Regions from separate parts of the Vibrio aerogenes genome, predicted to be linked through region 1. Evidence: riboswitches for the same ligand, from Rfam matches in the RefSeq annotation. Region 1 holds a riboswitch; the other holds the start of a gene.
What was found. Region 1 has a riboswitch for thiamine pyrophosphate ahead of thiD (bifunctional hydroxymethylpyrimidine kinase/phosphomethylpyrimidine kinase). Riboswitches for the same ligand answer to the same signal wherever they lie in the genome.
Positions count from the first base shown of each region.

Region 2: another riboswitch for thiamine pyrophosphate. It lies ahead of thiC (phosphomethylpyrimidine synthase ThiC); the one in region 1 lies ahead of thiD (bifunctional hydroxymethylpyrimidine kinase/phosphomethylpyrimidine kinase).

Region 1 covers NZ_AP024862.1:1,067,631-1,073,360, forward strand. Annotated here, with positions in the region: gene OCV29_RS22245 (alpha/beta fold hydrolase) at 1-221, opposite strand, end outside; gene OCV29_RS22250 (hypothetical protein) at 218-358, opposite strand; gene OCV29_RS22255 (LysR family transcriptional regulator ArgP) at 470-1,369, opposite strand; gene OCV29_RS22260 (LysE/ArgO family amino acid transporter) at 1,518-2,135, shown strand; TPP riboswitch at 2,264-2,378, shown strand; gene thiD (bifunctional hydroxymethylpyrimidine kinase/phosphomethylpyrimidine kinase) at 2,460-3,290, shown strand; gene OCV29_RS22270 (hypothetical protein) at 4,141-5,730, shown strand, end outside.
Region 2 covers NZ_AP024861.1:53,676-59,405, reverse strand. Annotated here, with positions in the region: gene thiE (thiamine phosphate synthase) at 1-210, opposite strand, end outside; gene thiC (phosphomethylpyrimidine synthase ThiC) at 532-2,511, opposite strand; TPP riboswitch at 2,636-2,734, opposite strand; gene crcB (fluoride efflux transporter CrcB) at 2,773-3,156, opposite strand; gene OCV29_RS00245 (hypothetical protein) at 3,447-3,710, opposite strand; gene OCV29_RS00240 (TMEM165/GDT1 family protein) at 3,859-4,416, opposite strand; gene glyQ (glycine--tRNA ligase subunit alpha) at 4,858-5,730, shown strand, end outside.

The DNA.
Region 1 (5,730 bases):
ATAATATCCAGTTTTACAGCCCCGTTAAAATCAGCCCGCAGGCTTTCGACCATTCCCCGGACCGATGAAGGCGAGATTTCATTGTGTCGTTTACCGGCACCGGGAATATCCAGACAAACGACAGACCGCTCCGGATACAAATCCTGTAATATCTGTGGGAAAATGCCCCAGTGAAACTGAGAACGGAATAAACCCCGGAGCAATACAATGGGTTGATTCAATATTCGCCTCCATTTATTTTCCTGACCAGCAACGCCGCATCAGCCCGGCTCAGAATGACAATACCATCTTCATATTGTGGGGTTGTGACATCATTCAAATGCCGAGCGATCCGTCGTGTTGCGGATAAACTGAACATGCATCCTGAAGTCACCAAGATATATATTAAATGGGTGCTTGCAAGAATAACAGGATTAGAGCGTGTTTATCTTTCACACTCTAACCTGTAGTCGCTATTTACTTTCCTGATTTACCGGTGCAGTGTTGCGGCAGATTCTGCATAAAAAATATCAGTGATCTGAGACAGCACTCCCGAACGAATTGAAGCATGCTGCCAGTACAGCGGTCCATCCAGCCACTGCTCCGGTGCAATGTTCACAATCCGGCCTGTTGCCAGAGCTTCGGTGATCAGCCCTTCAGCAGCAAGGCACCAGCCCATATGCCGGGCAGCCGCATCAACCAGACCAGCGGAATCAGGCAGATACTGAACCGTCCGCGGCTCTGTTGACTGTCCCGTGACTGCATGAATAAACCGGTTTTGTAACGGGTCTTTCCGGTTATAAACAAGCACCGGTGCCCGTGCAAAACTTTCTGCATTCAGACCATGACTAAAATAACGTTCAGCAAACGCCGGAGAGGCGATGGCACAATACCGGATATTTCCGAGGCTGTGCACAACGCACCCCTGCAGAGGCACCGCTTCTGAAGTAATTGCTCCCATGACAGAACCATCACGCAAATGGTCAAGCGTAAAGTCTTGATCATCAATCCGGATATCAAACAGATAACCATACTCATGTTGTAATCTGGCAAAGGCTGCAATCATCCAGGTCGACAGCGAATCTTCATTGACGGCAATAGCAAATGGATCAGATGACGCCTGATGGTCTTCTGTGAGATGAAATTCAGCCATCGCTTCAGCTTCCAGCAACAACATCGGCTTCACTTTGGTCAATAACTGCTGACCTGCTGGCGTGGGCCTGCACGGTGTCTGCCGGACAACCAATAATTGTCCGATACGATCTTCCAGTGTTCTGATTCGCTGAGAAATCGCTGACGGTGTCACTGAAAGGCGCCTCGCTGCCGCTTCAAAACTGCACTCTTCAATCACAGTAATAAAGGCCACGATCTGGGGGGAAACAAAATTCATTTTCAACCTGCCGTTCCATGTTCAATCTTTAGGGGCTGTTCACTGTGATTAAGATTATCTTAATCAAGTTAAGATTATATCGTTTTTCTAATGATAGCGACTGAAAGATAATCCGTCCCAATCATCTTCAAAACATTTAAGAGTTATTATGCTTTTTGCTTCTGTTATCGCCGGATTCGGAACCGGCGCAGGATTGATCGTCAGTATCGGTTCCCAAAATGCTTTCGTCCTGCGTCAGGGATTACAGTGCCAACATGTTGGCCTGATTGTCGCCACCTGTATCTTCGCCGATATCCTGCTCATCAGTTGTGGGGTCGCCGGCATCGGCTTTATCGTTCAGCAATGGCCGGTCGTACTGGATATTTTCCGGTTTGGTGGTGCTGCATTTCTTGGTGTGAATGCCTTCCATTCAGCCGTTCGTGCCTGGAAAGGGACCAGCGGACTAACGCCCGCTTCAGAACTGACGGTGAACCGGAATCAGGTGCTTTTTGCCTGTCTCGGGTATACATTCCTTAATCCACATGTTTACCTCGACACCATGATCATGATTGGCAGTCTTTCAAGTAGTTACAGCGGCTTCGCTCAATGGGGGTTTGGCCTTGGTGCCATACTGGCCAGTATTGTCTGGTTTATTTCATTAGGCTATGGTTCTAAACTGCTGTTACCCGTGTTTCGCAGCCCGGTGGCATGGCGTATTCTTGATGCGCTGGTTGCTATCCTCCTGATGACACTGTCAGTCATGTTATTGCTGACGCCCCTGTCATAGCAAACACAACGATAACTGAGATGGATGCGTTGCAAACAGGCTTTAACAGACGGGAATAATAGCCGGGAATAGGCAACCGGAAAACGGTCTGGTACACTCAGCAGAATCGCTTTGATATTCAAAGTTATCATAATTAGTCGGGGAGCCCAAATTCTGTTGAACCAGAGGGCTGAGACCACGTCGGTGGGACCCGTTGAACCTGATTCAGTTAATACTGACGTAGGGAACTAGTGTCATGCCTGTTCTGCCGGGTAAATTGTCCGGACTTCCGATAACAGACTCACTCTGTCCCTGCGTATACCGTCGATTAAATGGGAACAGATAATGACAGTCACTCAAACAAATCATCCACCTATCGTTTTAACTATCGCCGGTTCTGACAGTAGCGGCGGTGCCGGTATTCAGGCTGATATTAAAACCATCTCAGCCACCGGCAGCTATGCCTGCTCTGTGATTACCGCACTGACCGCACAAAACACCTGTGGTGTGAGCGGCGTCAGCCCGGTTCCGCCTGAATTTATTGCGCAGCAGCTGGATGCGGTATTCAGCGACCTGAATATCATCGCGGTTAAAACCGGTATGCTGGCCGATGCCGCGGTGATCCGGACAGTGGCAGCAAAGCTGAAACAATATCGCCCGCCCTATCTTGTGATTGATCCGGTGATGGTTGCAACCAGCGGAGATCCACTGCTGGCGCAGAATGCCGTCACCACGCTGAAACAAGAGCTGTTGCCGCTGGCGGATGTAATCACACCTAATCTGCCGGAAGCGGCAGCACTGCTTCAAACGCAACAACCCAAAAACCTGCATGAAATGAACGCACTGGCCGGAAAATTACGCACGTTAGGTGCCGGTGCGGTATTACTCAAAGGCGGACATCTGACAAAGGACAACGAGAGCAGCGACCTGCTGATTCTGCCGGAAGAAAGCCGCCTCCTTTCCGGTGTCAGAGTGCAAACCCGGAACACGCACGGCACCGGCTGCACACTCTCTTCCGCCATTGCCAGTTATCTGGCTCAGGGCGATTCACTTCCCGAAGCCGTCCGGCGTGCAAAACGTTATATCAGCAAAGCCCTGCAACATGCCGATGAATTAAAAACCGGCCGGGGACACGGCCCGGTACATCATTTCTTTGCCGGACATTGGGAAATTTGAAACAAGGCACTCATTCGCAGCATATCCCATATATGGGTATATATGTATAGAACTATTATGTTGCGAGTGAGTGATGCTTGAGCCGCCCTGAATAAAACAAATAAAGCTTGAGCTGCCCCAAATCAAACAGACCATAAAAACTGCGCTCTTTATATATCAATCACATTTATTTTCTATTGATCACTCAACTCATGTTCAATCACACCCTAGAGCGTGTTTATCTTTCATCGCCGTTCCTGCTGGAGGCTATTTTTTACTCTGGCAAGGCGGTAAATTTAAATAATAGCAATCTATATTTAACATTTGCCAACGCGGTCAGAGTAAAAAATGGCCCCAGCCCTTCGGGTAGTGCCTGAAAATTGCTCACTCTGTGTTGCTCAAAGCTCATTTAGAATAACTAAACGACACTTTTCGCGCCTTGACTGAGACATTTTCAGGCGACTACAGGTTAGGCTATGAAAGATAAATACGCTCTAATATATTTAAACAAAAACAATCCTGTTAAAAATGAAAATCAATGACCTGTTGATGGGATTAAATATTCGCCCGTTCATTTTAAAAGTACCTCATAAAATTCTGTTATGAAAATGAACATATTATGAAATAAAACACTTATATAAACCAATTCATGCAATAGACTCACCCAAAAAACCATTGTTATTATTGATAAAAATATCAAATAAGTAATAGATTGAATTTGTTTATTTATTATTCAATTTTGTGTTTCATAATTGAGAATATTGTTTTATTTCTTATTTTTCCCTATTGATATAGTTAAAAGATACAATTAATTAATTTATTATCAGCCGCGGTAAACCGACCACACAATTAACTTAATGAAATAAAAAATATGAAAATAAAACTATTAAATTTAGCTATTGGATTTTCTTTGAGTACACTTCTCGTCGGCTGTGGCAGCGATGATAATAAGGGAAATACAGATAGTTCAGGTATAGATAATATTTATAAAGTCACCGCGATAGACGGTTACTTAAATGGCGCCCGTGTCTGGCTTGATGTGAACGGCAACTATCAGTTTGATGCAGATGAGCCATCAGCAATTACCGGGAACAACGGTCAGGCTGAAATAAACGTCAATGGCGTGGAACATCCTGAAAATTATTCTTTGATGGTTCAGTCAATCAAAGGACAAACGGTTGACGAAGATCTCGGGCAAGCAGTCGCCGTTGATTACGTGTTATCTGCGCCTGCCGGTACACCCTATATTTCACCTCTGACAACCGTAGTTCAGCTGAACCTCGCAGCAGGCAAAAGTAATTCAACCGAAGAGGCAGTCAATACTTTAGCTTCCAACCTTGGTATCGACCCTGCCCAAATTTTGTCAGACTACATTCAACAAGCCGATAATAAATCAGCTTTTGCAGCCAGAAGTCTTGTCTCTACCGGATCAATGCCAGAGTCGACTGAAGCACTTCAAACCATTTTAAGTGATTCAGAGAAAACAGATGAGTTTTTGAATAATGCGGAAGAAATGAGTACGGCTATCAAAAACGAAATTGCCAAACATGCTGATGATTCTGAACTGGATGCGATTGTGATGAATACATCAGGTCAGGCAGACGTTGACAGTGACGGCAATGGTATCGCTGACAGCGATGATGCTGTGAATGATTCATCAGACTCATCTGATTCAGCAACACAAGATCAAGACACCGATCAATCCGGTACAACGGATTCAGAAGATACATCAGACAACTCAGACTCAACGTCACAAGATCAGGGCACCGATCAATCTGACGCCGGTGATGCTTCAGACACATCTGACACAGACTCATCCGGCAGCAACTCTGGCAGCAGTTCCTCATCTTCACATTCAGGCTCGACCAGCAGCGGCTCATCAAGCTCTGGCTCAACCAGTCATTCAAGCCATTCATCAGGAAGTTCCAGCTCAGGTTCAAGTTCAAGTTCAAGTTCAAGTTCAAGCAGCACATCATCAGATTCAAGCGCTGATTCAACGTCAGAAACTGTCTATGAAATCACTGCAATTGATGGTTATTTGAACGGTGCTCAGGCATGGCTGGATATCAATGGTAATAATGAGTTTGATGCGGATGAACCAAACGCTTTGACAGACAACGACGGCCACGCTGAGCTCAATGTCGAAGACGTTGAACATCCAGAGCAATACTCTGTGATCGTGAAGTCAAAGAAAGGTGAAACTGTTGATGCCGATCTGGGACAAGCTGTCGCAATAGATTACATTCTGTCGGCACCAGCCGGTACACAATATATTTCACCACTGACAACCCTTGTTCACATGAATGTCAAGGCAGGTAAGAGTGAAACGACCGAAGCGGCTGTCGACACTCTGGCAAATCAACTCGGCATCGATGCATCTCATGTGTTGGGCGATTATATTCAGTCTGAAGATAAAAAATCAGCGTTTGCAGCACGAAACCTGGTTTCAACCGGTGTCATG
Region 2 (5,730 bases), on a different replicon from region 1:
CAAAATAAAAACATCTTCCAGAGGGAAATCCAATATCAAAAGCGCGAGAAACCAAGACAGATGATTGGCTTTGAAAACATCATGAGGCTGAGACATCTGAACTCTGGAAATCAGAGAGCGGGTTTCATCCTGCTCAGAGAGATACCATTGCTCCGAAATTTTCTCAGGCAATGCCTGAGAAAAAATATCGACCAGAACAGAATAACGCATATTCAATTGAGCTGAATCTTCACAGGTACGCCTGTGATGCGCATAACAGATTCGCTCATCAACAGGGACATCCAGATAGCGAAGACCAATCCTCTGTGAAAACCGCTCAGCCGCTTGATGGTGACAATCAGATAACTCGTCAACGAATATAGCAATGTGTCTATCTGGCAGAAACAAAGCGATACAATCTTCCCCACTTTCCCTGAATTGATATTCAGGAACATTTAGGCCTTCACCTAATGCGACCTGAAACACTTTTGGAATAGACTCTGCGATGTGCTTATATTGCACCGGTAATTCAAGATATATCACAACGCCTCCTCACTCTTCGTTGACAGATAGAGGGTCGTGAACAGATAGAGGGTCATGAACAGAGAAAGAGGTCGCTGCATGATAAAGCTCCGAGCCTTGCGCTCTGAACTCCTCAGCTTTTTGCTGCATCCCAATGATGGGATTGTCTGGTTGCTGAACCGCGATCACCTGTTCCTGAGGAAGAGAACGGGCATAGTCACGAACTTCCTGAGAAATTTTCATCGAGCAAAATTTAGGACCACACATGGAGCAAAAATGCGCGACTTTACCTGACTCCTGCGGCAAGGTTTCATCATGAAATGCGCGGGCCGTCACCGGGTCAAGAGACAGGTTAAACTGGTCTTCCCACCGGAATTCGAACCTCGCTTTAGAAAGCGCATTATCACGGTACTGAGCACCGGGGTGACCTTTAGCCAGGTCCGCGGCATGAGCAGCAAGCTTATATGTAATTAAGCCTGTTTTCACATCATCTTTGTTTGGCAGGCCTAAATGCTCTTTCGGTGTGACATAACAAAGCATCGCACAGCCATACCAGCCAATCATCGCAGCACCAATACCAGAAGTAATATGATCGTATCCGGGTGCAATATCCGTTGTCAGTGGGCCCAACGTATAAAAAGGTGCCTCATCGCAGTGCTTTAACTGCTCCGTCATATTTTCCTGAATCATGTGCATAGGTACATGTCCTGGCCCTTCAATCATCACCTGAACATCATATTCCCAGGCAATTTTTGTCAGTTCCCCCAGAGTTCTTAATTCTGAGAACTGCGCTTCATCATTGGCATCAGCAACCGATCCCGGACGTAATCCATCGCCCAAAGACAACGCAACATCATAGCGCGCACAAATCTCACAAATCTCCCGGAAATGACTATACAAGAAGTTTTCCTGATGATGTGCCAAACACCATTTCGCGATAATGGAACCACCGCGGGAAACAATCCCTGTCACGCGTTTAGCCGTTAACGGCACGTAACGAAGTAGCAAGCCAGCATGAATCGTAAAGTAGTCAACACCCTGCTCTGCCTGTTCAATCAAGGTATCGCGCATGACTTCCCACGTCAGATTTTCAGCGACGCCATTGACCTTTTCCAGCGCCTGATACATTGGAACTGTGCCAATCGGCACCGGGCTGTTTCTGAGAATCCATTCGCGGGTTTCATGAATGTTACGGCCCGTGGACAGATCCATCACAGTATCAGCCCCCCATCGGGTTGCCCAAACCAGCTTCTCAACCTCCTCCTCAATGGATGAGGTGACAGATGAATTACCGATATTCGCGTTCACTTTAACCAGAAAATTACGGCCAATAATCATCGGTTCAGATTCAGGATGGTTGATATTTGAGGGAATAATCGCCCGGCCTTCTGCCACTTCCTTGCGGACAAATTCAGCGGTAATCTGCGCTGGTAAATGAGCGCCAAAGCCCTGTCCGGCATGCTGATGATTCAAATGTTCATCAGAAGACTCCAAAGCTTGCTGGCGCTGCATATTCTCACGCAGGGCGATAAACTCCATCTCGGGTGTGATGATGCCCTGCCGGGCGTAGTGGAGCTGAGTCACACAGCGCCCCGCCTGTGCCGAACGAATCTCAGGAAGATGTTCATAGCGGAGTTCATCCAGTGTGCGATCAGACAGACGCGCTTTGGCAAAATCAGAGCTCATCTCCGGGAGCAATGTTGTATCGCCACGCGCCTGAATCCATGGTGCTCTGAGACGTGGTAAACCCCGGTATACATCAATCTCATGCTCAGGATCTGTATAAGCGCCCGACGTATCGTAGACATAAACAGGCTCATTTGGTTGGTATACAGGTTGATCTTTTGTGCCACCAATCAGTGAATCCGCCAGTTTAATTTCACGTACAGGGACCCGGACATCAGTCCGTGTACTCTGAAGATAGACTTTGGATGAATTAGGATAAGGTTGTGAATGGATATTTTCTAAAAACTGTTTTGCTTCCAGTCTGGACTGTTTGCGACTCGACATGCATTTTTCCTCAAATTATGGTTATAAAAGAGATAAATGCTTGACGGAAATAGCTATACAAGAGGAAAGGAGGTCACTCAACATGTGACACAACGAAGAAAGAGATCAACAGAAATGAATTCTCAGTCAATGTTCTCTTGTTCCCTTCGCAGATACTAATCTGATCAGGTTCAACGGATCCCGAATAAACGGTCTCAGCCAATAGGCACTCCGACAAGTAGAAAACATTATAAAGAATGAATGTCACTTAACCAAGTAAAATCAAGTCCGGGCCATCAACTGAAAGCCAATCCACGCCGCAGAAATACTCAAAACCACATTCAAACAGATATTTATACCAAATTTAAAAAACTCACCCTGCTGCATTAACAACACATTATCCATAGAAAAAGTGGAGAAAGTCGTTAGTGCACCAAGAAAACCAAGACCAAAAATTTGTCGCCATGGCTCTGCCGGAATGAACTCACCCTGAAGTGCAGCAATTAATAATCCCATCATAAATGAACCAAGAACATTCACGGTTAAGGTGCCATAAGGAAATCCTTTACCGAACAGGAAAACACACAACTCAGAAATTAAATATCTGCTACATGCACCAAATGCGCCACCCACAGCAACATAAACAAGAATTGCAAACTGCCCCATATAAAATCCTTTAGCCTGAAACGGCAAAAAAAGAGAAAAAATCTACGTATAACGACGTTGATTTATCTAAAGAAATAAAAAGTTACAGGAGTCACTTTGTTGTATAAATAACCATCAAAACAAAAGATATATAAAACCAGATGATTAAAATTACGCTTAAACAGATAACAAAGCCTCTGTAACAAACAGAAACAATTTTACACAGGAACCGGCAAGAAATGCATAAAAAAAGCCTCTTTTCAGAGGCTCTAAAAATTCATTCGAAGATCAAACAACTATCGGCTAAAAAACTACATCACTTCTTCCTGATGTTGTTTCTCATTTTTTCTGAGCTGTTCAACCTGTTTCCGTAATGCTCTGATTTCCTGATGCATCGGAATGATATGCTCCAGACGAATCCATGACTCAACCATTAATCCCATCATGATTATCGAACCAATCACCATAGGAATCCACATATCTGTCAGAGCCATGCCTAACAGAGTCAATATAAATCCAATGGTAAAGAGATAACTCTGACTCCTGATTGTCATTCCGGTATAACGAACTAACATAGTCATATCCTCTTTCTGAAGGTTTGTATACTTTCAAGGTAGCATGCGAATGCCAATCGATATATGTCGGATATCACGTTGTCTGGTCATTCCTTTAATCAATATTCACAACACCCCATCATTCACAACAACGCTACATGAGAATAGGCTAAGGATAGAAAATTGCGCCACAGGCCAGCGCAACAAACACCACGCAAGTCACCTTACGAATCAGTGATAATGGCAACGACTCAGCCGAACATTTACCGGCTAAAACAACAGGCACATTCGCAATCAGCATGCCAGCCGTTGTCCCGGCAATCACCAACACCATGCCCTCTGTATATTGCGCCGACAAGACGGATGTTGCGATCTGGGTTTTATCACCAATTTCAGCAATAAAGAACGCAATGAAGCCAGAAACAAATGGCCCGTAACCAGAAAACTTCTCATCCTCATCCAGCTTATCCGGAATAAGCACCCATCCAGCCATCAGTACAAAACTGACGACAATCACCCACTTTAATATTGACGGGGAAAGATAATCAGCAACAATCACTCCCAGCCATGCAGCGAGCGTATGATTGACAATTGTGGCAAAAAAGATTGCCCAGATAACGGGTGCAGCTCTGCGGTAACGACAGGCAAGTAAAAGAGATAAAAGCTGGGTCTTATCGCCAATCTCAGCAAGGGCGACGGTCACAGCAGAAATAATGAAAATACTCATGACATGCTCAAAGGGGCAGGTGCTTCCAAAACCAAAGACAAACCATCGCGCCCTACCCCGGTTACACGATAATTCATCTAAGGTCTTGCTAAACGACAAAGGATATACACGTAAGAATAATTGAAAGTATGGTATATCCGCTGGTCTCGCCCGCCACGGTCATGAAGAACCGATTATGTTGACGAACGAACCATCTCAGGCCACATCTGCGATGGTAAGCTACTCCCCAAAGACGTGCGTATTAAATCAATTATCTGAAATAAACACAAGATCTGTTCAAACCAATCGCAAAAATCCACATTAAAAACAACGAATCCATCAATAAGACAATATGAACAAACTGTCTACCAATTAAACAAGATTCTCACTACTCGATCGTGTAATATCCCGGTATAATTCAACGTTATTTTTATTCATTCACAAAATTCGCGCGAACCCATTATGCACAAATATGACATTAAAACCTTTCAAGGGATGATCCTCGCGCTGCAGGATTATTGGGCCCGGCAAGGCTGTACAATTGTTCAACCGCTCGATATGGAAGTTGGTGCTGGCACATCGCATCCGATGACCTGCCTGAGAGCACTTGGTCCGGAACCAATTGCCACCGCTTATGTCCAGCCATCCCGTCGTCCAACGGATGGCCGTTACGGTGAAAACCCGAACCGTCTGCAACACTATTATCAGTTCCAGGTGATCATTAAACCTTCTCCGGAGAATATTCAGGAACTCTATCTGGGCTCGCTGCAGGCACTGGGAATTGACCCGCAGGTCCATGACATTCGCTTCGTTGAAGATAACTGGGAAAACCCAACGCTGGGTGCCTGGGGTCTCGGCTGGGAAGTCTGGCTAAACGGCATGGAGGTCACTCAGTTTACTTACTTCCAGCAAGTTGGTGGCCTCGAATGTAAGCCGGTCACCGGCGAAATCACCTACGGTATCGAACGTCTGGCTATGTATATTCAGGGCGTTGATTCTGTTTACGACCTGATCTGGACTGACGGACCACTCGGTAAAGTGACTTATGGTGATATTTTCCACCAGAATGAAGTTGAACAATCTACATATAACTTTGAACATGCCGATGTCGACTTCCTGTTCACTTTCTTTGATCAGTGTGAAAAAGAATGTAAGCACTTACTTGAGCTGGAAAAACCTCTTCCTCTCCCCGCCTATGAGCGGATCTTGAAAGCCGGGCATGCATTTAACCTGCTGGATGCGCGTAAAGCCATTTCTGTCACGGAACGTCAGCGTTATATCCTGCGAATCCGGGAACTGACCAAAGGTGTGGCAGAAGCATATTATGCGTCACGT